One region of the Micromonospora sp. NBC_00858 genome, then DNA from elsewhere that is predicted to be linked to it. Evidence: riboswitches for the same ligand, from Rfam matches in the RefSeq annotation. Region 1 holds a riboswitch; the other holds the start of a gene.
The links. Region 1 has a riboswitch for thiamine pyrophosphate ahead of OG990_RS00525 (ECF transporter S component). Riboswitches for the same ligand answer to the same signal wherever they lie in the genome.

Region 1 (10,004 bases):
GGGCAGGGCCACCGCGAGCACCCGCAGCACCAGGCCGAGCGCGGTGAGCAGCACTCCGGTGGTCACCAGCACCGGTCCCGCGTCCAGCAGGACCCGGCCGGACCGGTCGGCGGCGAACAGCACCAGGGTGATCAGGATGCCGGCGGCACTGACCAGCAGCGGCCACGCTCGCCGGGCCAGCACCCGGTAGCGGATGCCGAACAGCGGCAGCACGGCGAGTTCGACCGCGATGGCGATCGCCGGGGCCACCGGGTCCAGGGTGGCCAGCAGGATGAACGAGAAGAGCAGTGCGGCGGCCACCTTCGCCACCGGGTTGCGGCGGGCCAGCGGCGCACCGGGCGCGGCGACCGGCTCGATGCTGATCATCGGTTGTCGCCCCCGCTGGTCACGATCGCTCCAGGGTGACGGTGCGGTCGGCGAGCGCGGCGACGAAGTCCGCGTCGTGGGTGACCGTGACGACGCCGTGTCCGGCGTCGCGCAGGTCGGCGAAGAGGTCGACCAACTCCCGCCAGGTGCGTCGGTCCTGGCCGAAGGTGGGTTCGTCGCAGATCAGCAGACGGGGCGCGGTGGCCAGGGCGGTCGCCACGCTCAGCCGCCGCGCCTCGCCACCGGAGAGGGTGTACGGGTTGGCAGCGGCGAGCCGGGTCAGCCGCAGCCGGTCCAGCAGCCCGGCCACGGTCTCCTTGACGGCCGCCTCGGGTTGGCCGGTCCGGCGCGGGCCGAGCGCCAACTCGTCGAAGACCGTGCTGGTGACGAACTGGTGCTCCGGATCCTGGAAGACCGACCCGATCCGCCGGGCCAGCGCGGGTGCCCGCCACCGGTGCGGGGGAGTGCGCTGATCCGGCCCGGCCAGCTCGGCGGACGCGGTGACCCGGCCGACGCCCGGCCGGAGCAGCCCGCCGAGCAGCAGTGCCAGGGTCGACTTGCCGGCGCCGTTGGGCCCGCGTACGGCGAGCGCCTCGCCGGCGCGTACCGCCAGGTCGGTGGGGCCCAGCCGGGGCGGCAGGCCGAGCCGGTCGGTGGTGAGCAACAGCTCGCCGGGGGCGGCGGTCGCCGGCCGGGGCGCGATGGGGTGACCCGGCACCCAGACACCCTCGGCGGCGAGGGCGTCGCCGTGCGCGGCGAAGACCGCCGCGGGCGGGCCGTCCGCGCGGACCCCGCCGCCGGGCTCCAGGACGACGACCCGGTCGACCAGGGGCAGCGCCTCGGTGACCCGGTGCTCCACCAGGATCAGCGTGGTGTCCGCGTCCAGCGCGCCGGCCACCGCCCGCCGGACCAGGTCGGCGCCGGCCGGGTCGAGGTTGGCGGTCGGCTCGTCGAGCAGGAGCAGGCCGGGTCGCAGCGCCAGCGCGCCGGCCAGGGCGAGGCGTTGCTGCTCGCCGCCGGAGAGCGCGGCGGTGTTCCGGTCCCGGGAGTACGGGAAGCCGACCCGATGCAGGGCCTCGTCCACCCGGGGCCAGATCTCGTCGGCCGGCACGCCCCGGTTCTCCAACCCGAACGCGACGTCGTCGCCGCAGCGGGCCATCACCAACTGGGTCTCCGGGTCCTGGAAGACGATGCCGACCCGTTCCCGCCCCTTGCGCGGGTCGAGCCCGTCGATCTCGACCGTGCCCTCCTGCTCGCCGGAGTCCTCGGGTAGCAGCCCGGCCAGTGCGCTGAGCAGGGTGCTCTTGCCGGCCCCCGAGGGCCCGAGCAGCAGCACCCGCTCCCCAACCTCGACCCGCAGGTCCACCCCACGCACCGCCCAGGCGAGGCGCCCGGCGTGCCGCCAGCCGAACCCCCGCAACTGCACCCCGCTCACCGCACCCACACCCCCACTCCGCGTCCGGTCCACCCTGCCCGGTCGATCATGAGATTGGCGGGTGTTTCGAAGATCAATCCGCCGGTCAACCTCATGATCGACACGGATGGTCAGATGGCGGGGCGGTCGCGGGCTACCGGGAAGCGGTCGAGGACGCCGGTGTTGGCCAGGGCGCGGGTGAGCAGCCAACCGCCGGCGCCGGCGAGCACCGTGGCGCTGACGATGGTGAGCAGTGCGTACGGGATGCGGTAGTCGGTGAGCGCGTAGTCGACGTTCCAGACGAAGAAGTCGAACAGGGCGGCGCTGAGCCCGGTCAGCGCGCCGGCCAGTACCGCGGTCGGCAGCCGGAACGACCGGTACCGGAAGGCGGCGAAGGCCAACTCGGCGCCGATTCCCTGCACGATGCCCTGCGGGATGACCGTGCCGGCCCACTGGCTGCCGAGCAGCGCGGAGAGGACCGCGGCCACCGTCTCGCAGTAGAGCGCGGCGCCGGGCTTGCGGATGACCAGGCCGCCGAGCACGGCCGGCATCAGCCAGACCCCGTAGAGCAGGGTCTGCGCCGGCGGGAAGAAGGCGAAGGCGCCCTCGGTGGCACTCCAGACCAGGCCCCAGGCCCAAAAGATGACGCCGAAGGCGACCGCGATCACCGAGGCGACCACGATGTCGATGGTGCGCCAGCGGTTGGTGTCGGTGTGGTTCATGTGGATGCTCCCAGTCCTGAATGCGAACCAGGAGAAGACGCACGCCGCAGCCCGGTTGGCACCGGACGGCGGCGCGGCTGGAGGTCGACCGAACTCCCTGCGCTGGCATTACCCAGATCAGGTTCGAGGGTCTGCGGGCGTGCCCGCACTCTCAGCGCTGTGCGCTCCCCTGTCGGATGTGAAGTTGTCTCGGTGACGCTAGCACCGACCGGGGGTGCCGGCCCAGCAGGACGTCCGCCACCTCGGCGGCCGGCCCGCCACCACGCCGGCTGGGTAGGCTGACGATCATGCGGGTCGACGCGCGAGGTCTCACGTTCGAGGTACGCACCGGTGGCCCATCGGGCGGTGCACCCGTCGTGCTTTTGCACGGCTTCCCCCAGCACTCCGGTGAGTGGGACGAGGTCGTCCCGGCGCTGCACGCCGGCGGGCTGCGCACGTACGCGCTGGACCAGCGGGGCTACTCGCCGGGCGCCCGGCCGGCGGCGGTCGCCGAGTACCGGATCCCCGAGCTGGTCGCCGACGTGGTGGCGGTGCTCGACGCTCTCGGCCTGGACGCCGTTCACCTGGTCGGCCACGACTGGGGCGCCGTCGTGGCGTGGGCGATGGCCGCCGAGCACCCCGAGCGGGTCCACACGCTGACCGCGGTGTCCGTGCCCCATCCGGCGGCCATGGCACACGCGCTCGCCAACGACGGCCAGCAGAAGGCCCGCTCGTCGTACATCGCGCTGTTCCGCAAGCCGGAAAAGGCGGAGAAGGTGCTGCTGGCGTGGAACGCGACCGCGCTGCGCAAGCTGCTCGGCGGGGTGGGCGACGCGACCCGGGTGGCCCGCTACGCGGACCCGATGCGCGAGCCGGGAGCGCTCACCGCCGCCCTGAACTGGTACCGGGCGATGTCGCGCGCCGACCTGGCCGACGTCGGCCCGGTCGCGGTGCCCACCACGTACCTGTGGAGCGACCGGGACATCGCCATCGGCCGGACCGCCGCGGAGGCGTGCGCCGCGAACGTGACCGGGGATTACCGCTTCGTACAACTGCCCGGGGTGAGTCACTGGATTCCGGACGCCGCGCCGGGCCCGCTGGCCGAGGCGATCCTGGCCCGGGTCGGCGGCGCGGCCTGAACCGCGCCGGGCAGCGAGGAGGACCACTGTGACGACGGACGCCGGCACGCCGGGCACCCGGCGGTCGCTCGCCGCGCAACTGCGCCTGCTGGGCGTACGCCCCGGCGCAACGCTGCTGGTGCACGCCGCGCTGCGCCCGCTGGGCTTCGTCTGCGGCGGGCCGCAGGCGGTGGTGCTCGCCCTGCGCGACGCCCTCGGCCCGGACGGCACCCTCGTGGTGCCCACCCACACTCCCGACAACAGCGACCCCGCGCAGTGGCGCAACCCGCCGGTGCCGGCGGACTGGTGGCCGCTGATCCGCGCCGAGATGCCGGGCTTCGACCCGGCGGTCACCCCGAGCCGGTACATGGGTGTGCTCGCCGAGACGGTCCGTGGCTGGCCGGGCGCACTGCGCAGCTCGCATCCGCAGGTGTCGTTCGCCGCGCTCGGGCCGGCCGCCGATCAGGTGGTGGCCGGGCACGACCGGGCCGACATGCTCGGCGAGGGCTCCCCGCTGGCCCGGCTCCACGATCTGGACGCCGACGTGTTGCTGCTCGGCGTGGACCATGACGTGAACACCTCACTGCACCTCGCCGAGTACCGCCGACCGTCCCCGCCCAGGGAGCGGCTGGGCGGGGCGGTGCGTACCGCCGATGGTGGCCGCGAATGGGTGTGGTGGCAGGACGTACGGCTCGACGAGACCGACTTCGGCGCGTTGGGCCGGGACCTGGAGGCCACCGGGGCGGTCCGCATCGGACCGGTCGGCACCGGGACCGGCAGGTTGATGCGCCAGCGGGCGGCGGTCGACTTCGCGGTGCACTGGCTGGCCCGCAACCGGACGATGGAGGATGCATGAGCGTGAGTGCCGAGGACTACCTGGCCGTGGTGACCGAGACGATCGGCCGGGTGGCCGCCAGCCAGCGGGCGGCGGTGGAGCAGGCCGCCGACCTGATCGCCGACGCGGTGCGCGCCGACGGGGTGGTGCACGCGTTCGGCACCGGGCACTCGGAGGCGCTGGCCATGGAGATCGCCGGCCGTGCCGGTGGCCTGGTGCCGACCAACCGGATCGCGTTGCGTGATCTGGTGCTGCTCGGCGGGGAGCCGGCCGAGCGGCTCGGCCCGCTGCTGGAACGGGACCCGGCGGTGGCGCACCGGCTCTACGAGCTTGCCCCGGTGCGGCCCGCCGACGTCTTCGTGCTCGCCTCGAACTCCGGGGTCAACGGCGCGATGGTGGAGTTCGCCACGTTGGTCAAGCAGCGCGGGCACGGGCTGGTGGCGATCACCTCCGCACAACATTCCGGTGGGATGGCCTCCCGGCACCCGTCCGGGCGCAAGCTGGCCGACCTCGCCGACGTGGTGCTCGACAACGGCGCACCGTACGGCGACGCGACGCTGCCGCTGCCCGGCGGTGGCGCGGTCGGCGCGGTCTCCTCGATCACCGCGGCTCTGCTGGCCCAGCAGATCACCGTGGAGGTGGTGGCCCGGTTGCTGGCGGCGGGGGAGCGGCCCCCGGTCTACCTGTCGGCGAACATCCCGGACGGCGACGCGCACAACGCGGAGTTGGAGGCCCGGTACGCGGGCCGGATCCGGCGCGGCTCCTGAGCCCGCTCGGGCAGGGCAGGTGACCGACTGGTGTCGTGAACCTGTTTCGTGCTCGGCCGGGTGGGGCATTGGCGTTGCTGCCGGCGGCCAGGATCGCCGGCAGTACCGTCGCACCGGAGGTAGCACGTGTCAAAGGAGACCGACAAGCAGCGTTGGCAGCGCAACTTCGCCGACCTGTTGCAGGAGTTGCGGGTCGCCCAGACCGGCGTGCAGATCCTCTTCGCCTTCCTGCTCACCCTGCCGTTCAGCAACGGCTTCACCCAGACCAGCGAGTTTCAGCGGGACGTCTACATCGTCGCGCTGCTCGCGGCGGCCGCCGCCACCGCGATGATCATCTCCCCGGTGGCGTTCCACCGGGCGCTGTTCCGGCAGGGCCGCAAGCCGGAGCTGGTCCGTTTCGCCCACCGGATGGCCACCGGCGGCCTCGCCTTCATGCTGATCGCGATGGTCAGCGCGGTGCTGCTGATCACCGACTTCGTGCTGGACCGGCCGATCGCCTTCGTGCTCAGCGCGCTGACCGGGCTCTGGTTCCTCACCTTCTGGATGCTCCTGCCGTTCGCCCGCCGCAACTGGGGCGAGGACGACATCGACGATGACGACGACGACCCGCGGGCCCTGGCCGACTGACGTCGTCGGGCGAGGCCGAACTCGATCTTCACGGAGCGCTACCCCTGGGTAACAACCGGGGGTAGCGTGACGGTAGTCGCGCATGTCGACGCAGCCGCACCGAGCTTCGAGGGGGCAGCCGTGACCACGACGCAGAACAGCCGACCTGCACCGGACGGCCCCGACTCCGGCGCCACCCCCAGCACCCAGGGCGGCGCGGCGCCGCTGCCGGCAGAGGCCGGGCAGGTCTCCGAGAAGGAGGCTCGGCAGGTCGCCGAGGCCGCCCGGGAGTCCGTCTGGGACCGGCCCAGCTTCGGCAAGGAGTTGTTCCTCGGCCGGTTCCGGCTCGACCTGATCGATCCGTGGCCCCGTTCCGACCCGGCCGATGTGGCCCGCGCAGAGGATTTCCTCGGCCGGTTCCGCGCCTTCCTGACGTCCGAGGTGGACGGTGCCGCCATCGAGCGGGACGGGTCCATTCCGGACGCGGTGTTCCACGGTCTGGCCGACCTCGGTGCGTTCGGCATGAAGATCGACCGCTCGTACGGCGGTCTCGGGCTGAGCAACCTGCACTACTGCCGGGCGCTGATGCTGGCCGGCTCGGTCAGCCCGGCGATCGGCGCGCTGCTCTCGGCGCACCAGTCGATCGGGGTGCCGCAGCCGCTGAAGATGTTCGGCACCGCCGAGCAGAAGCAGCGCTTCCTGCCCCGGCTCGCCGCTGGCGAGGTCTCCGCGTTCCTGCTCACCGAGCCGGACGTCGGCTCCGACCCGGCCCGGCTGGCCACCATCGCCGAGCCGACCGAGGACGGCACCGGCTACCGGCTCAACGGGGTGAAGCTGTGGGCCACCAACGGCATCGTGGCCACCCTGCTGGTGGTGATGGCCCGGGTGCCGGCCGCCGAGGGTCGGCGCGGTGGCATCACGGCGTTCGTGGTGGACGGCGACAGCACGGGCATCACGGTGGAACGGCGCAACGAGTTCATCGGCCTGCGCGGCCTGGAAAACAGTCTCACCCGGTTCCACGACGTGTTCGTGCCGGCCGAGAACGTCATCGGCGGTGAGGGCAAGGGGCTGAAGATCGCTCTGACCACGCTGAACACCGGCCGGCTCTCACTGCCGGCGATGTGCGTGGGCGCCGGCAAGTGGGCGCTGAACGTGGCCCGGGACTGGGCTGCCGACCGGGTCCAGTGGGGTCGGCCGGTGGGCGAGCACGAGGCGGTCGCGCAGAAGCTCTCCTTCATCGCCGCCACCACGTACGGCATGGAGACGATGCTCGACCTGTGCTGCCTGCTCGCCGACGACGACCGTAACGACATCCGGATCGAGGCGGCGCTGGTCAAGCTGTACGCCAGCGAGATGGCCTGGAAGATCGCCGACGACCTGATCCAGATCCGGGGCGGGCGCGGCTACGAGACGGCCGACTCGCTGGCCGCCCGCGGCGAACGCCCGGCCGCCGTCGAGCAGATGCTGCGCGACCTGCGGATCAACCGGATCTTCGAGGGCTCCACCGAGATCATGCATCTGCTGATCGCCCGGGAGGCGGTCGACGCCCACCTGTCGGTGGCCGGCGACATCATCGATCCGGAGGCGGGGCTCGGCCGCAAGGCCCGGGCCGGCGCCCGAGCCGGCGCCTTCTACGCGAAGTGGCTGCCCACCCTGGCCGTCGGCCGGGGGCAGAACCCGTCGGCGTACGCCGAGTTCGGGCCGCTGGCCGCGCACCTGCGGCAGGTGGAGCGGTCGTCGCGCAAGCTGGCCCGGTCGACGTTCTACGCGATGTCCCGCTGGCAGGGAAAGATGGAGCGCAAGCAGGCGTTCCTCGGCCGGGTGGTGGACATCGGCGCGGAGCTGTTCGCGATGTCGGCGGTCTGCGTGCGGGCCGTCGCCGAGCGGGACAGCCGACCGGAGAACGTCGAGTTGGCCGACCTGTTCTGCCGGCAGGCCCGGGTCCGGGTGGACGCGTTGTTCAGCGCCCTCTGGGACAACACCGACTCGGTCGACACCGCCGCCGCGAAGCGGATCCTCGCCGGCCGTTACGCGGGCCTGGAGGAGGGGGTCATCACCCCGTCCGACGAGCTGCCCTGGGTGGCCGGCTGGTCGCCCGGCCCGTCCACCGCGCAGGACGTTCGCCGCCGCATCCCGCCCAAGCCGTGACCGGTGCCGCCCGGCGTGCCGTCGCGCCGGGCGGTCAGCGGGAGACCGCCCAGGCCAGCACCGCCGCCAGGATCAGGCCGTTGAGCCCCGCCAGGGCCAGGTACGCCGCGGGCGGGATCTTTTTGCCCCGCCGGACGAAGGAGACCAGGACCGCGGCGTAGCCGAGCAGCAGGACGGCGATGACGATCAGGAAGTAGAACACGCCGACGACCTTAGCGGGCCAGTCAGCGACTCCTGGCGCGCAGGCCGAGTTGGCGCAGCTCCAGCGCGGCCAGCGCGTCGACCGTGTCGTCGTCGCCGCGCCGCCACGCCTCGGCCACGTCCGGCGCTATCCGGGTCAGCCGGCCCAGCGGCTGGGTGGCCAACGCGCGCAGGGCGAGCAGGTCCCGCCCGGCCGGGCCGGAGGCCAGTTGCGCGGCCGAGGAGGCCCTGCGCATCCAGCGGACCCGCAGCGGCAGCCAACCGAACAGCACCAGGCCGAGCGGGAAGATCAGCACCGCGATGGCGAGCGCGAGGGCGAGCTGGTCGACCAGGTGCTGCTGGTCGCGGCCAGCGTCGGCGAGGGACCGGGCGGCGTCGGCGGCCCGCTGGAAGGGCGCGGTCAGCTCGTCGCCGACCAGCGGCACCCGGCCGACCTTGCCGCCGGCCTCGCCCAGATTGTCGGCGAGCCCGCTGCCGGCGCCCTCCAACTTCTGTCCGGGTACGGCGAGCTTCTGCACCAGGTCGTGCAGCCAGAGCGCGCCGCGGATCGCGACGTACACCCACGCGACGACGAGCAGGTCGGTGAACAACTGGCGGGCGGCGGTCGGAAAGCGATCGGCGTAGATCTTCACGCCGGACAGCGTGCCACGAACGGCCCGGCCCGGCACCCGTCGGATCAACCGCCGGGACGGCCACGACCTGAGCGGCCCCGACGCGGCCGGGGCGACGCTGTCAGTGCACGCAGGTCGGGCAGGTGCCGAAGATCTCCAGGGTGTGGCTGACGTCGGCGTAGCCGTGCTGAGCCGCGACCCGGTCGGCCCAGCTCTCCACGGCCGGGCCGGCCACCTCGACGGTGCTCCCGCAGGCCCGGCAGACCAGGTGGTGGTGGTGCCCCTCGCTGCACCGGCGGTAGAGATGCTCGCCGCCCGGTGGACGCATCACGTCGATCTCACCCGCGTCGGCCAGCCCCTGCAGGGTGCGGTAGACCGTCGTCAGGCCGACCCGCTCGCCGCGCTGCCGGAGCATCGCGTGCAGATCCTGGGCACTGTGGAAGCCCTCCATCTCGCCCAGCAGGGCGCTCACCGCCGAACGCTGCCGGGTGTTGCGCACCGCTGTGCTGCTCTCGCTCATGATCCCTCCCCGGCGTGGCTGACCGCGTCCGCCACGATGTGCGCCACATGCTCGTCGACCAGGCTGTACGCAATCTCCCGACCTCGGCGGGAACCCCGCACCACGCCCGCGCCGCGAAGCACGCGCAGGTGCTGGGAGACCAGCGGTTGGGCGGCGCCGAGCTTCTCCACCAGCTCGTGCACGCACCGCTCGCCGTCGGCGAGCTCGCTGACGATGGCCAGCCGGATGGGCGCCGACAGGGCGCGGAGCAACTCGCTGGCCCCATCGAACCCCTCGTAGCCTGTTGCGCTGGTCATCCTGCAACGGTAACCAATATCGCGGACATTCCGCGGATCCGGCTCAGCGGAGCACGACCTCGTGCGGTTCCGGGGCCAGCGCGGCGGTCGGGGTCGCCCGGCGGCGCACCGCCCGCCAGACCCCGCCGGCCACGGCCACCACCAGGAAGGAGGCGATCGCCACCAGCACCACCGAGGCGCCCGGCGCGGTGTCCGCCGTCGCCGCCACCCAGACGCCGGAGCCGGCGGCGAAGAACCCGAGTGCCATGGCGGCGGTCATCGTGCTGCGGAAGCCCCGGGTGACCTGCTGGGCGGTGGCCACCGGAACCACCATCAGCGCGCTGATCAGCAGCACCCCGACGGCCCGCATCGCGATGGTCACGGTGATCGCGGTGGTGACCGCGATCAGCAGGTTGAGGGTGCGCACCGGCAGGCCGGAGAC
Region 2 (10,004 bases), 700 kb from region 1:
ACCGCGGTACGGCCCTTCGGGTTGGTCACGGTGAGCTGGGCGGTGTAGCTGCCCGCCGTGGCGTAGGTGTGCGTCGGGTTCGCCTCGGTGGAGGTCTGGCCGTCGCCGAAGGCCCAGGCGTAGGTGAGCGTGCCACCGTCCGGGTCGCGGGAGCCCGCGCTGGTGAAGGCCACCGTCAGCGGTGCCGGTCCCGAGGTGGGGGTGGCGTCCGCCATGGCGATCGGTGCCCGGTCACCGGCGATGTAGTCGATCCGGTAGACGCCGGAGTCGTCGTTGTTGCCGCCGAAACCGGTGCCCCACTCGATCAGGTAGAGCGCGCCGTCCGGGCCGAACTCGAAGTCCATCGGCCGGATCAGGCTCATCCCGGTGAGCAACTGGTTGATGTCCACCAACGACTTGCCGTCGGCGGTCACCTGCATGGTGTACATCTTCGACTGGTTCCACTCGCCGAAGAGCGCCTTGCCGTCGTAGTACGCGGGCCACTTCCGGTCCGAGTTCAGGTCGGCGTCGTACCGGTAGACCGGGCCGGCCATCGGTGCGCCGCCCCCGCCGATCTCGGGGAAGAGCGGGTTGCCGCTGTAGTCGTAGTCGACGGTCGCCGGGACGACCGGCGGCAGGGCGGTGAGGCCGGTGTTGTTGGGCGAGTTGTTCACCGGCGCCGCGCAGTCGAACTTCGCCCCGCTCGGGCCGGACGGGAACGTGTAGTCGTTGTAGGCGTAGTTCGCCCCCGTGCAGTACGGCCAGCCGTAGTTGCCGGGCGTACCGACGATGTTCCACTCCACCGTGCCCTCGGGGCCGCGATTGGGGTTGGCCGCACTGGCGTCCGGCCCGTAGTCGGCGACGTAGAGGGTGTTGGTGCCGGGGTCGATGCCGATCCGGAACGGGTTCCGGAAGCCCATCGCGTAGATCTCCGGCCGGGTCTTCTCGGTCCCCTGCGGGAAGAGGTTGCCGTCCGGGACGGTGTACGTCCCGTCGTCCTCCGGATGGATCCGGATCACCTTGCCGCGCAGGTCGTTGGTGTTGCCGGAGGTGCGCTGGGCGTCGTAGTCCTGCCGGCCGGGCCGCTCGTCGATCGGGGTGAACGCGTCCGACTCGAACGGGTTGGTGTTGTCCCCGGTGACCAGGTAGAGGTTGCCGTTCCCGTCGAAGGTCATGCTGCCGCCAGCGTGGCAGCAGGTGTTGCGCTGCGTGTCGACCCGCAGCACCTGCTTCTCGCTGGCCGGGTCGATGGTGTCGCCGGTCACGGTGAACCGGGACAGCAGGTTACGCGCCACACCGTCGTTCGGCGCGTAGTAGAGGTAGACCCAGTGGTTGGTGGCGAAGTCCGGGTCGAGCCGGATGCCGATCAGGCCGTCCTCGTTGCCGGTGAAGACGTTCAGGTCGACGGCGGTGACAGTGCTGCCGGTGTCCGGCTTGACGATCTGCACCCGGCCGTCGCGCTCGACGTAGAAGACCCGCCCGTCCGGGGCGATGTCCAGCTCCATCGGGTTGCTGGTGTTGCTGTCCAGCGTGACCTTCTCGAAGCTCGAGGTCTTCGAGGCGCCACAGTCGGCGTCCGCCACGCCGGCGGCGGTCCGGATGCCGCCGAGCAGGTGGCTGAGGAACTCCGGCTCGGCGTACGACTCCCGGGTGTGCCCGCCCCCCGTGTACCAGGAGCGGCCGCCGTCGAAGTCCTGGCACCAGGCGATCGGGTGGTCGGCGCCCATCGCGCCAGCTCCCGGGGTGTAGGTCTTCTCGTCCAGGCTGGCCAGCACGTGCACGTCCGGCCGCGGGTTGGTCTGGTAGTTGTACCACTCGTCGAATCGGGACCAACGGTCCGGCAATCCGGTCGTGGACGGGTGGGCGTGCTCCTCCACCTTGACCGTGGCCTGCTGGTTGGCCGGGTGGTTGGCGAAGTACGCGCCGACCAGGTCGCCGTACCAGGACCAGCTGTACTCGGTGTCCGAGGCGGCGTGGATGCCGACGTAACCGCCGCCGGCCCGCACGTAGCGCTCGAACGCCGCCTGCTGCTCGGCGTCGAGGACGTCGCCGGTGGTGGAGAGCCAGATCACCGCCTTGTACTTGGCCAGGTTGGCGTCGTTGAATGCGGCGCCGTCCTCCGAGTTGTCCACGGTGAATCCGTTGGCGACGCCGAGCTGTTGGATGGCCTCGATGCCGGTGGGAATGGAGTCGTGCCGGAAACCGGCGGTCTTGGAGAAGACCAGGACGGAGAAGGGATCGGCCGCGGCCTTCGGCGCCTTCGGCACCACCTGGGTGACCGGGGCTGCGGCTGGCGCCTCTCGTGGGGGGACCTGCGTGGCGGCCGGAGCCGCCTGCGCCGGCAGCCCGAACAGGGTCGTCGAGGCGAGGGCAAGGGAGATCAGGGTCGCAGTGATGGGTACGCGGGCACGACGAGAATCGGACACGCCGCCTCCTATGTCGCGGTGGACAGGGATCGCGGGGGCCGGCTCGCCGAAGACCGTCCCAGATGGAGCCGGTGCGGGCGCCGTGCCAGGGCGTCCACTCCAGCATTTTGTCGAATCGCTGAACAAATTAATTCGGCTGGATCAATGTCGGGCAAGATGCCGACGGGTAACGGTTCTGCAACGGCGGGCGACATTCCGAACAGGACCGCATGAAGCGCCCAACGGATCTCGCCACGCGCCACGGCCGGGCCCGCCGACCAGCCGCCGACCCCGCCTTGGCAGACCGGCGGAACTGTCGTACGGTGACACGCAAGTAACCCACGGGAGCCCGGTGTACCGGGCTGAGAGGGGGGCTGACAGCCCCCGACCGTCGAACCTGATCCGGGTAATGCCGGCGCAGGGAGGAGAGTTGCCGTGCCGTCCCTTGGGCGACTGCATCTGATCACCGACACCCGACCCGGGCGGGATCCGCTCACCGTGGTCCGGGCCGCCCTCACGGCGGCCCGCGCCGACCTGGTGGTGCAGGTCCGGGTCGAGGACTCCGCCACCGACCGCGAGGCGTACGACCTGGCCCGCCGGGTGCTGGCGCTCTGTGCGCCGTACGGGGCGAACTGCCTGGTCAACGACCGGCTGCACGTGGCGCTGGCGGTGGGCGCCGCCGGTGGGCACGTCGGGGCCGACGACCTGCCGGTCGCCGCGGCTCGCCGGGTGCTCGGCCCCACCGGTGTGCTGGGAGCCACCGCCCGCGCGCCGGGGACGGCGGTCGAGGCGGTCGCCGCCGGGGCCAGCTACCTGGGCGTCGGGCCGTGCCACGCCACCAGCACCAAGTCCGGGCTACCCGACCCGATCGGCCCAGCGGGGGTACGCGCGGTCACCGGCGCCGTCGACGTGCCGGTCATCGCGATCGGCGGGGTGACCGCCGACCGGGTGCCGGCGCTGCGGGACGCCGGGGCGTACGGGGTGGCCGTCGTCAGCGCGATCTCCGCTGCCGCCGACCCCGCTCGGGCCACCGCCGAGCTGCTCGGGGCACTGACGTGCTGACCGGCCGGTCCCCGTCGACGCGATCCGACGACCGGGCCCGGCCGGACGTGGCGGTGGTGGGGGCGGGCCCGATCGGGTTGGCGATCGCCTGGCGGTGCGCCGCGCGCGGGCTGCGAGTGGAGGTGCACGATCCAGCCTCCGGCTCGGGGGCGTCGGCCGTGGCCGCGGGCATGCTCTCCCCGGTCGCCGAGGCGTACTTCGGTGAACGGCAGTTGACCGGGTTGCTGCTGGCGTCCGCCGCCCGCTGGCCGGCGTTCGCCGCCGAGCTGACCGAGGCGACCGGCGCCGAGCTCGGCTACCGGACCGAGGGCACCCTGATGGTCGGGCTGACCGGCGACGACCTGGCCGAGGCGCGCCGGCTCTGGGCGTACCAGCAGGGGTTGGGACTGCCGGTGACCCCGCTGCGTCCCACCGAGCTGCGTGACCGCGAGCCGGCGCTCGCCCCGCGGGTGCGCGGCGGCGCGCTCGCGCCCACCGACCACCAGGTCGACCCCCGGCTGCTGGTGCCGGCGCTGCGCACGGCCGCCCGGCGGGCCGGCGCGGTGCTCGTGCCGCAGCCGGTCCGGCACCTCTCCGAGGTGGACGCCCGGATCACCGTGGTCGCCGCCGGGTGCGGCGCGGCCGCCCTCACCGGCCTGCCGGTGCGGCCGGTGAAGGGCCAGGTCCTCCGGCTGCGCGCGCCCGACGGCGTCGCGCCGGGCTTCCGGCACGTGATCCGGGGGTACGCCGACGGCGAGCACGTCTATCTGGTGCCCCGCGTCGACGGCGAGGTGGTGCTCGGCGCGACGGTCGAGGAACGGTCGGACACCACGGTCACCGCCGGCGCGGTGCTGCGCCTGCTCCGTGCCGGCGTCGACCTGCTCCCCGAGCTGGCCGAGTACGACCTGGTCGAGGCGGTCGCCGGGCTGCGCCCGGGCACCCCGGACAACGCGCCCATCCTCGGGCCGCTGCCCGGCCGGCCGGACGTGCTGGCCGCCACCGGGCACCACCGGCACGGCATCGTGCTCACCCCGGTCACCGCCGACCTGATCGCCGACCTGGTGACCACCGGCGTGCCCGATCCGCTGCTCGCGCCCTTCCGGCCTGACCGCTTCTCCAGCAACTCCCCGGAATCAACCGGCGCGGTCGGTGTCGGTGGGCTGGCTGGGTCCGGTGCGGTCGGTGTTGGCGATCGGACGATGGAGGAGGACCGATGGAGTTGACGGTTAACGGCGCCGGACGCAGCGTCCCAGGTGGCGCGTCGGTGGCCGACCTGGTCCGCGACGTCGCACCCCAGCAGCGCGGGGTGGCGGTCGCGGTCAACGGCGAGGTGGTGCCCCGGGCCGGCTGGCCGGCGACGGTGCTGCGCGACGGTGACCGCGTCGAGGTGCTCACCGCCGCGCAGGGCGGGTGAGCGGCGTGCCGTTCGAGCTGGGCGGAGTCACGTTCACCTCGCGGCTGATCCTCGGCACCGGCGGAGCCGCGAATCTGCACGTGCTGGAGCAGGCGATCCGGGCGTCCGGCACGGAGCTGGTCACCCTCGCACTGCGCCGGGTGGACACCGCCCCGGGCTCAGCCGGTGGGCTGTTGGAGCTGCTGGACCGGTGCGGGGTACGGCTGCTGCCGAACACCGCCGGCTGCTACACCGCCGCCGAGGCGGTGAAGGTGGCCCGACTGGCCAGGGACGCGTTCGACACCGACTGGATCAAGCTGGAGGTGATCGGCGACGAGCGGACGCTGCTGCCCGACGGGGTGGAACTGCTCCGCGCCGCCGAGGAGTTGGTCGCCGACGGCTTCACCGTGCTGCCGTACACCAGCGACGACCCCGTGCTTGCGCGCCGGCTGGCCGACGTGGGCTGCGCCGCGGTGATGCCGGCCGGCGCGCCGATCGGCTCGGGGCTCGGCATCGGCAACCCGCACCACATCCGGCTGATCCGGCAGGGCGTGGACGTGCCGGTGATCCTCGACGCCGGCATCGGCACCGCGTCCGACGCGGCCCTGGCCATGGAACTGGGCTGCGACGCGGTGCTGCTGGCCAGTGCGGTCACCCGGGCCGCCGACCCGGTGACGATGGCCACCGCGATGCGGTACGCGGTCGAGGCGGGCCGCCTGGCCGCAGGCGCCGGACGAATCGCCCGCCGCTTCCACGCCCTCCCGTCCACTCCGGACGAGGGAAGACCCGACCTGTGACCCCCACCCCACCTCCGTCTGCGCCGGGACGAAGCCCCGCAGATCTTGGACCGGATTCTTCCAAGACCTCGACGGGGACCGTGCCGTCGGGCGTCGTGGTGTTGACGGATCGGCTGGTGGCGCGGGGGCCGCTTGACCTGGTCGTGGCGGGGGCCGTGGCTGGGGGAGTGCGATGGGTGGTGCTGCGGGAGAAGGATCTGCCCCGCGCCGAGCGCGCCGCCCTGGCCGCCGACCTGCGCGCGATCCTCAGCGAAGCCGGCGGAACCCTGATCGTGGCCGGTCCCGACCCGCTCGGCGGCGACGCCGTCCACCTGCCCGCCGCCGGTCCGTACCCGCCACCGACCCACCCGCTGGTCGGCCGCTCCTGCCACAACCAGTCCGAGCTGCGCCGCCTGACCACCGAGCACTACACCACCCTCTCCCCGGTCCACCCCACCAGGACAAAGCCGGGCTACGGCCCACCCCTGGGCACGGCAGGGCTGCAAGAACTGATCCAGGCCAGCCCGGTGCCGACCCTCGCGTTGGGAGGCATCGAAACCCCGGCCCAGGTCACCGCCTGCGTAGAGGCGGGAGCCATCGGAGTAGCGGTACTCGGCGCGATCATGCGAGCCGAAGACCCCACCGAAGCAGCCACGACCCTGACCAGAGCCTTCAAGAAGGCGGTCACCCCGATGACGCAAACCCGGCGCGGAGCCGCGCAGGTCCCCACCGCAACCACCGGAGACCCGAGATGACACCGAGCACAGTGCTCACCATCGCCGGCTCCGACTCCGGCGGCGGCGCCGGCATCCAGGCCGACCTCAAGGTCTTCGCGGCGCTCGGCGTGTACGGCACCAGCGTCCTCACCGCCGTCACCGCACAGAACACCCGGGGCGTCGACGCCGTCCTGCCGCTGCCCCCGCGCACGGTCACCGAACAGCTCGACAGCGTGCTCAGCGACTTCACGGTCCGCGCGGTCAAGACGGGGATGCTCGGCACCCCCGCCGTCGCCGACGCGGTGGCCGAGGCCGCTCGGGACGGCCGGCTGCCCCAGCTCGTCGTCGACCCGGTGCTGGTCGCCACCAGCGGCCACCGGCTCGGCGTGGTCAGTGCGGTGGAGCGGCTGCTTCCGTACGCCAGGGTGGCGACGCCGAACTGCGCGGAAGCCGCGGCCATCACCGGACGCCCGGTGGACGACGTGGCCGGGATGGTCGTGGCCGCCGAGGCCCTCGCGGCCGGCGGTCCGGAGCACGTGGTGGTCACCGGCGGCGACCTGGACGGGGGAGAGGCGGTCGACGTGCTGCACGGCGGCGGCGTGACCACCCTGCTGCGCGCCCCACGCGTTGCCACCCGGCACACCCACGGCACCGGGTGCTCGTTCTCGGCGGCGATCGCCGTGCGGCTCGCGCTGGGCGATCCGGTGCCGGCGGCGGTCGGGGCCGCCAAGGAATACGTGCTCCGCGCGCTGACCGGCGCGCGGAGTTGGGAGCTGGGCGCGGGACGCGGGCCGCTGGACCACTTCGGCTGGTCCGCTTGATCACCAGGGAGGCTGTCATGCAGGCACGAGGCAAGGTGTATGTCGAGGGGTCGCGGCCGGATCTCCGGGTGCCGTTCGCCGAGGTGGCGCTGACCGGCGACCATCCACCGGTACGGCTCTACGACACGTCCGGCCCCGGCTCGGACCCGGAGGTGGGGCTGCTGCCGCTGCGGGGTCGGTGGATCGCCGAGCGGGGTGACGTCGCCCCGGTGCGGGGCGCGGGTACGCCACTGGCCGGGGTGGCCGGGCACCGCCCGACCCAGCTCGCCTACGCGCGGGCCGGAGTGGTGACGCCGGAGATGGAGTTCGTGGCGATCCGGGAGAACGTCGACCCGGAGTTCGTCCGCGCCGAGATCGCGGCCGGTCGGGCGGTGCTGCCGCTCAACGTGAACCACCCGGAGTGCGAGCCGGCGATCATCGGAAAGGCGTTCCTGGTCAAGGTGAACGCCAACATCGGTACCTCGGCGGTCAGCTCGTCGGTCGCCGAGGAGGTGGAGAAGCTGACCTGGGCCACCCGTTGGGGTGCGGACACCGTGATGGACCTGTCCACCGGCAAGCGGATCCACGAGACCCGCGAGGCGATCGTGCGGAACTCGCCGGTGCCGATCGGGACGGTGCCGATCTACCAGGCCCTCGAAAAGGTCGGCGGCGACCCGGTGAAGCTCAGTTGGGAGGTGTTCCGGGAAACCGTGATCGAACAGGCCGAGCAGGGCGTGGACTACATGACGGTGCACGCCGGGGTGCTGCTGCCGTACGTGCCGCTGGCGGTGGACCGGGTGACCGGGATCGTCTCCCGGGGCGGCTCGATCATGGCGGCCTGGTGCCTGGCGCACCACGAGGAGAACTTCCTCTACACGAACTTCGCTGAACTGTGCGCGCTGCTGGCCCGCTACGACGTGACCTTCTCCCTCGGCGACGGGCTTCGGCCCGGCTCGATCGCCGACGCCAACGACGAGGCGCAGTTCGCCGAGCTGCGCACCCTCGGCGAGTTGACCACGGTGGCCTGGGAGCACGACGTGCAGGTGATGATCGAGGGTCCGGGGCACGTGCCGATGCACAAGATCAAGGAGAACGTGGACCTGCAGCAGGAGTGGTGCCACGAGGCGCCGTTCTACACGCTCGGCCCGCTGACCACCGACATCGCCCCGGCGTACGACCACATCACGTCGGCGATCGGCGCCGCGATGATCGGCATGTTCGGCACCGCGATGCTCTGCTACGTCACCCCGAAGGAGCACCTGGGCCTGCCGGACCGGGACGACGTGAAGGCGGGCGTGATCGCGTACAAGATCGCGGCGCACGCGGCGGACCTGGCCAAGGGGCACCCCGGCGCGCAGGAGTGGGACGACGCGCTGTCGAAGGCGCGGTTCGAGTTTCGCTGGGAGGACCAGTTCAACCTGTCGCTGGACCCGGAGACGGCGCGCTCGTACCACGACGCGACGCTGCCCGCCGAGCCGGCGAAGACGGCGCACTTCTGCTCGATGTGCGGCCCGAAGTTCTGCTCCATGAAGATCACCCAGGAGCTCAAGGAGTACGCGGCCCGTGGCATGAAGGACAAGTCGGAGGAGTTCGTCTCCGGCGGTGGCCGGGTCTACCTGCCGCTGGCCTGATCAACCGCACGGCGCCGGCCCGCTCGAAAGGTGGCGGGCCGGCGCTCGGGTGCGGCGCTGCAGGTCGTCGGTCGGGGTCAGTCGCGGTGGTGTCGACCGGTGGAGCGCAGCGAGCGACGACCGTTCTCCTGCTCCGGCTCGTTGTCCGCCACCGGCTTACTCAGGCCGGCGACCCAGTCGACGAACTCCTCGTCCTGTGTCGGCAGCGGCTCCGCCGTTTCCGGTGCGGTCTGGCTCTCCTCGTCGGCCCGGGACCGGTTGCGGCGAAACAGGCCGCCGATGCGTCCCCGGCGGGAGGGCTGCTCGGCGTCATCCGTCGGCGCGGCCGCGCCACCGTCGGCGCTCGCCGGGCCGCGGGTGGCGTCGCCCGCCTGGGGCGGCCCGGCGGCCTGCTCCGGTATGACCGGAGACGCAGCGGTCGGGGTGGTGGGTGCCGCCGAGCTGTCCTGCGGGTCGGCCGGCCCGGCGGGTCGGGGGGCTGTGAAGGCGTCCCAACGGGTGGCTCGGCCCAGGTCTGGCAGCGGGGCGCGATGCCGGGGCCGGGGCGTCCACTCGGGCTCCTCGGGCTCGGTCGCGGCGTCCGAGGCGGTTGGTCCGGCGTCATTCGTCTGCGGCGTTGCCGTGGATGCCGCGGTGACCGGCCAGACCGGCGCGGCCGGCGTCCACCGGTCCGCCGCCGGGTTGCCGGCGGTCGCCGTCCCGAACAGCGGACCGACGGAACCGCTCTCGGTCACGGATCGCTCGGTGTCGGTGGCCCGGTCGGTCCCGGCCGTGTTGGCGGCAATGGATTGAGTGGCCGGGTCCGCCGTGACGGCCGGCTCCGAGGTCGCCGCCGGGTTGGCCGTGCCGGTCGGCTCCGAGGTCGTCGCCGGGCCGGTGGCGGCGACCGGGGTTGCCGGAGTCCCGGTGCCTCGGCCGGATGCGGTGCCCTGGGTCTCCTTGCCCGGCTGGGAAACAGTGCTGGCCTTGCCGGACCCGGCACCCGTTCCCTTGCCGGGCCGGCTGGCCTTCGCGGTGTCCGCAGCGGTCGTGCCGTCGGTCACGTCCGAGGTCGTGTCCGCCGGGGTGGCCTTCGGCTTGCGCGTCCGGCGCGGCTTGGGTGCCGGGGCGGCGGCCGTGCCCGCGTCGGTCGTGCCCATGTCGGTCGTGGCCGTGCTGGTCGACGTGGCCGTGCTGGTTGTGGCCGGCTCTGCGGTGCTGGCCGCACCGTCATCGCCGGGGCTGCCCGTCGGACTGGCGGCCTTGGCGTCGGTCCGGTCCGAC

Region 2: it holds a riboswitch for thiamine pyrophosphate, as region 1 does, so the genes downstream of both, thiE (thiamine phosphate synthase) here and OG990_RS00525 (ECF transporter S component) in region 1, are expected to answer to the same signal.

What each region holds. Positions count from the first base shown of each region.
Region 1 covers NZ_CP108828.1:100,124-110,127, forward strand. The annotation lists gene OG990_RS00515 (energy-coupling factor transporter transmembrane component T) at 1-366, opposite strand, end outside; gene OG990_RS00520 (ABC transporter ATP-binding protein) at 386-1,801, opposite strand; gene OG990_RS00525 (ECF transporter S component) at 1,912-2,502, opposite strand; TPP riboswitch at 2,579-2,683, opposite strand; gene OG990_RS00530 (alpha/beta fold hydrolase) at 2,790-3,620, shown strand; gene OG990_RS00535 (AAC(3) family N-acetyltransferase) at 3,649-4,455, shown strand; gene OG990_RS00540 (SIS domain-containing protein) at 4,452-5,201, shown strand; gene OG990_RS00545 (DUF6328 family protein) at 5,328-5,828, shown strand; gene OG990_RS00550 (acyl-CoA dehydrogenase family protein) at 5,949-7,955, shown strand; gene OG990_RS00555 (hypothetical protein) at 7,990-8,157, opposite strand; gene OG990_RS00560 (hypothetical protein) at 8,180-8,788, opposite strand; gene OG990_RS00565 (Fur family transcriptional regulator) at 8,889-9,287, opposite strand; gene OG990_RS00570 (metalloregulator ArsR/SmtB family transcription factor) at 9,284-9,583, opposite strand; gene OG990_RS00575 (metal ABC transporter permease) at 9,627-10,004, opposite strand, start outside.
Region 2 covers NZ_CP108828.1:7,145,018-7,155,021, forward strand. The annotation lists gene OG990_RS33350 (ThuA domain-containing protein) at 1-2,405, opposite strand, end outside; TPP riboswitch at 2,716-2,825, shown strand; gene thiE (thiamine phosphate synthase) at 2,820-3,446, shown strand; gene thiO (glycine oxidase ThiO) at 3,440-4,648, shown strand; gene thiS (sulfur carrier protein ThiS) at 4,639-4,839, shown strand; gene OG990_RS33370 (thiazole synthase) at 4,836-5,615, shown strand; gene OG990_RS33375 (thiamine phosphate synthase) at 5,729-6,349, shown strand; gene thiD (bifunctional hydroxymethylpyrimidine kinase/phosphomethylpyrimidine kinase) at 6,346-7,131, shown strand; gene thiC (phosphomethylpyrimidine synthase ThiC) at 7,149-8,741, shown strand; gene OG990_RS33390 (hypothetical protein) at 8,819-10,004, opposite strand, start outside.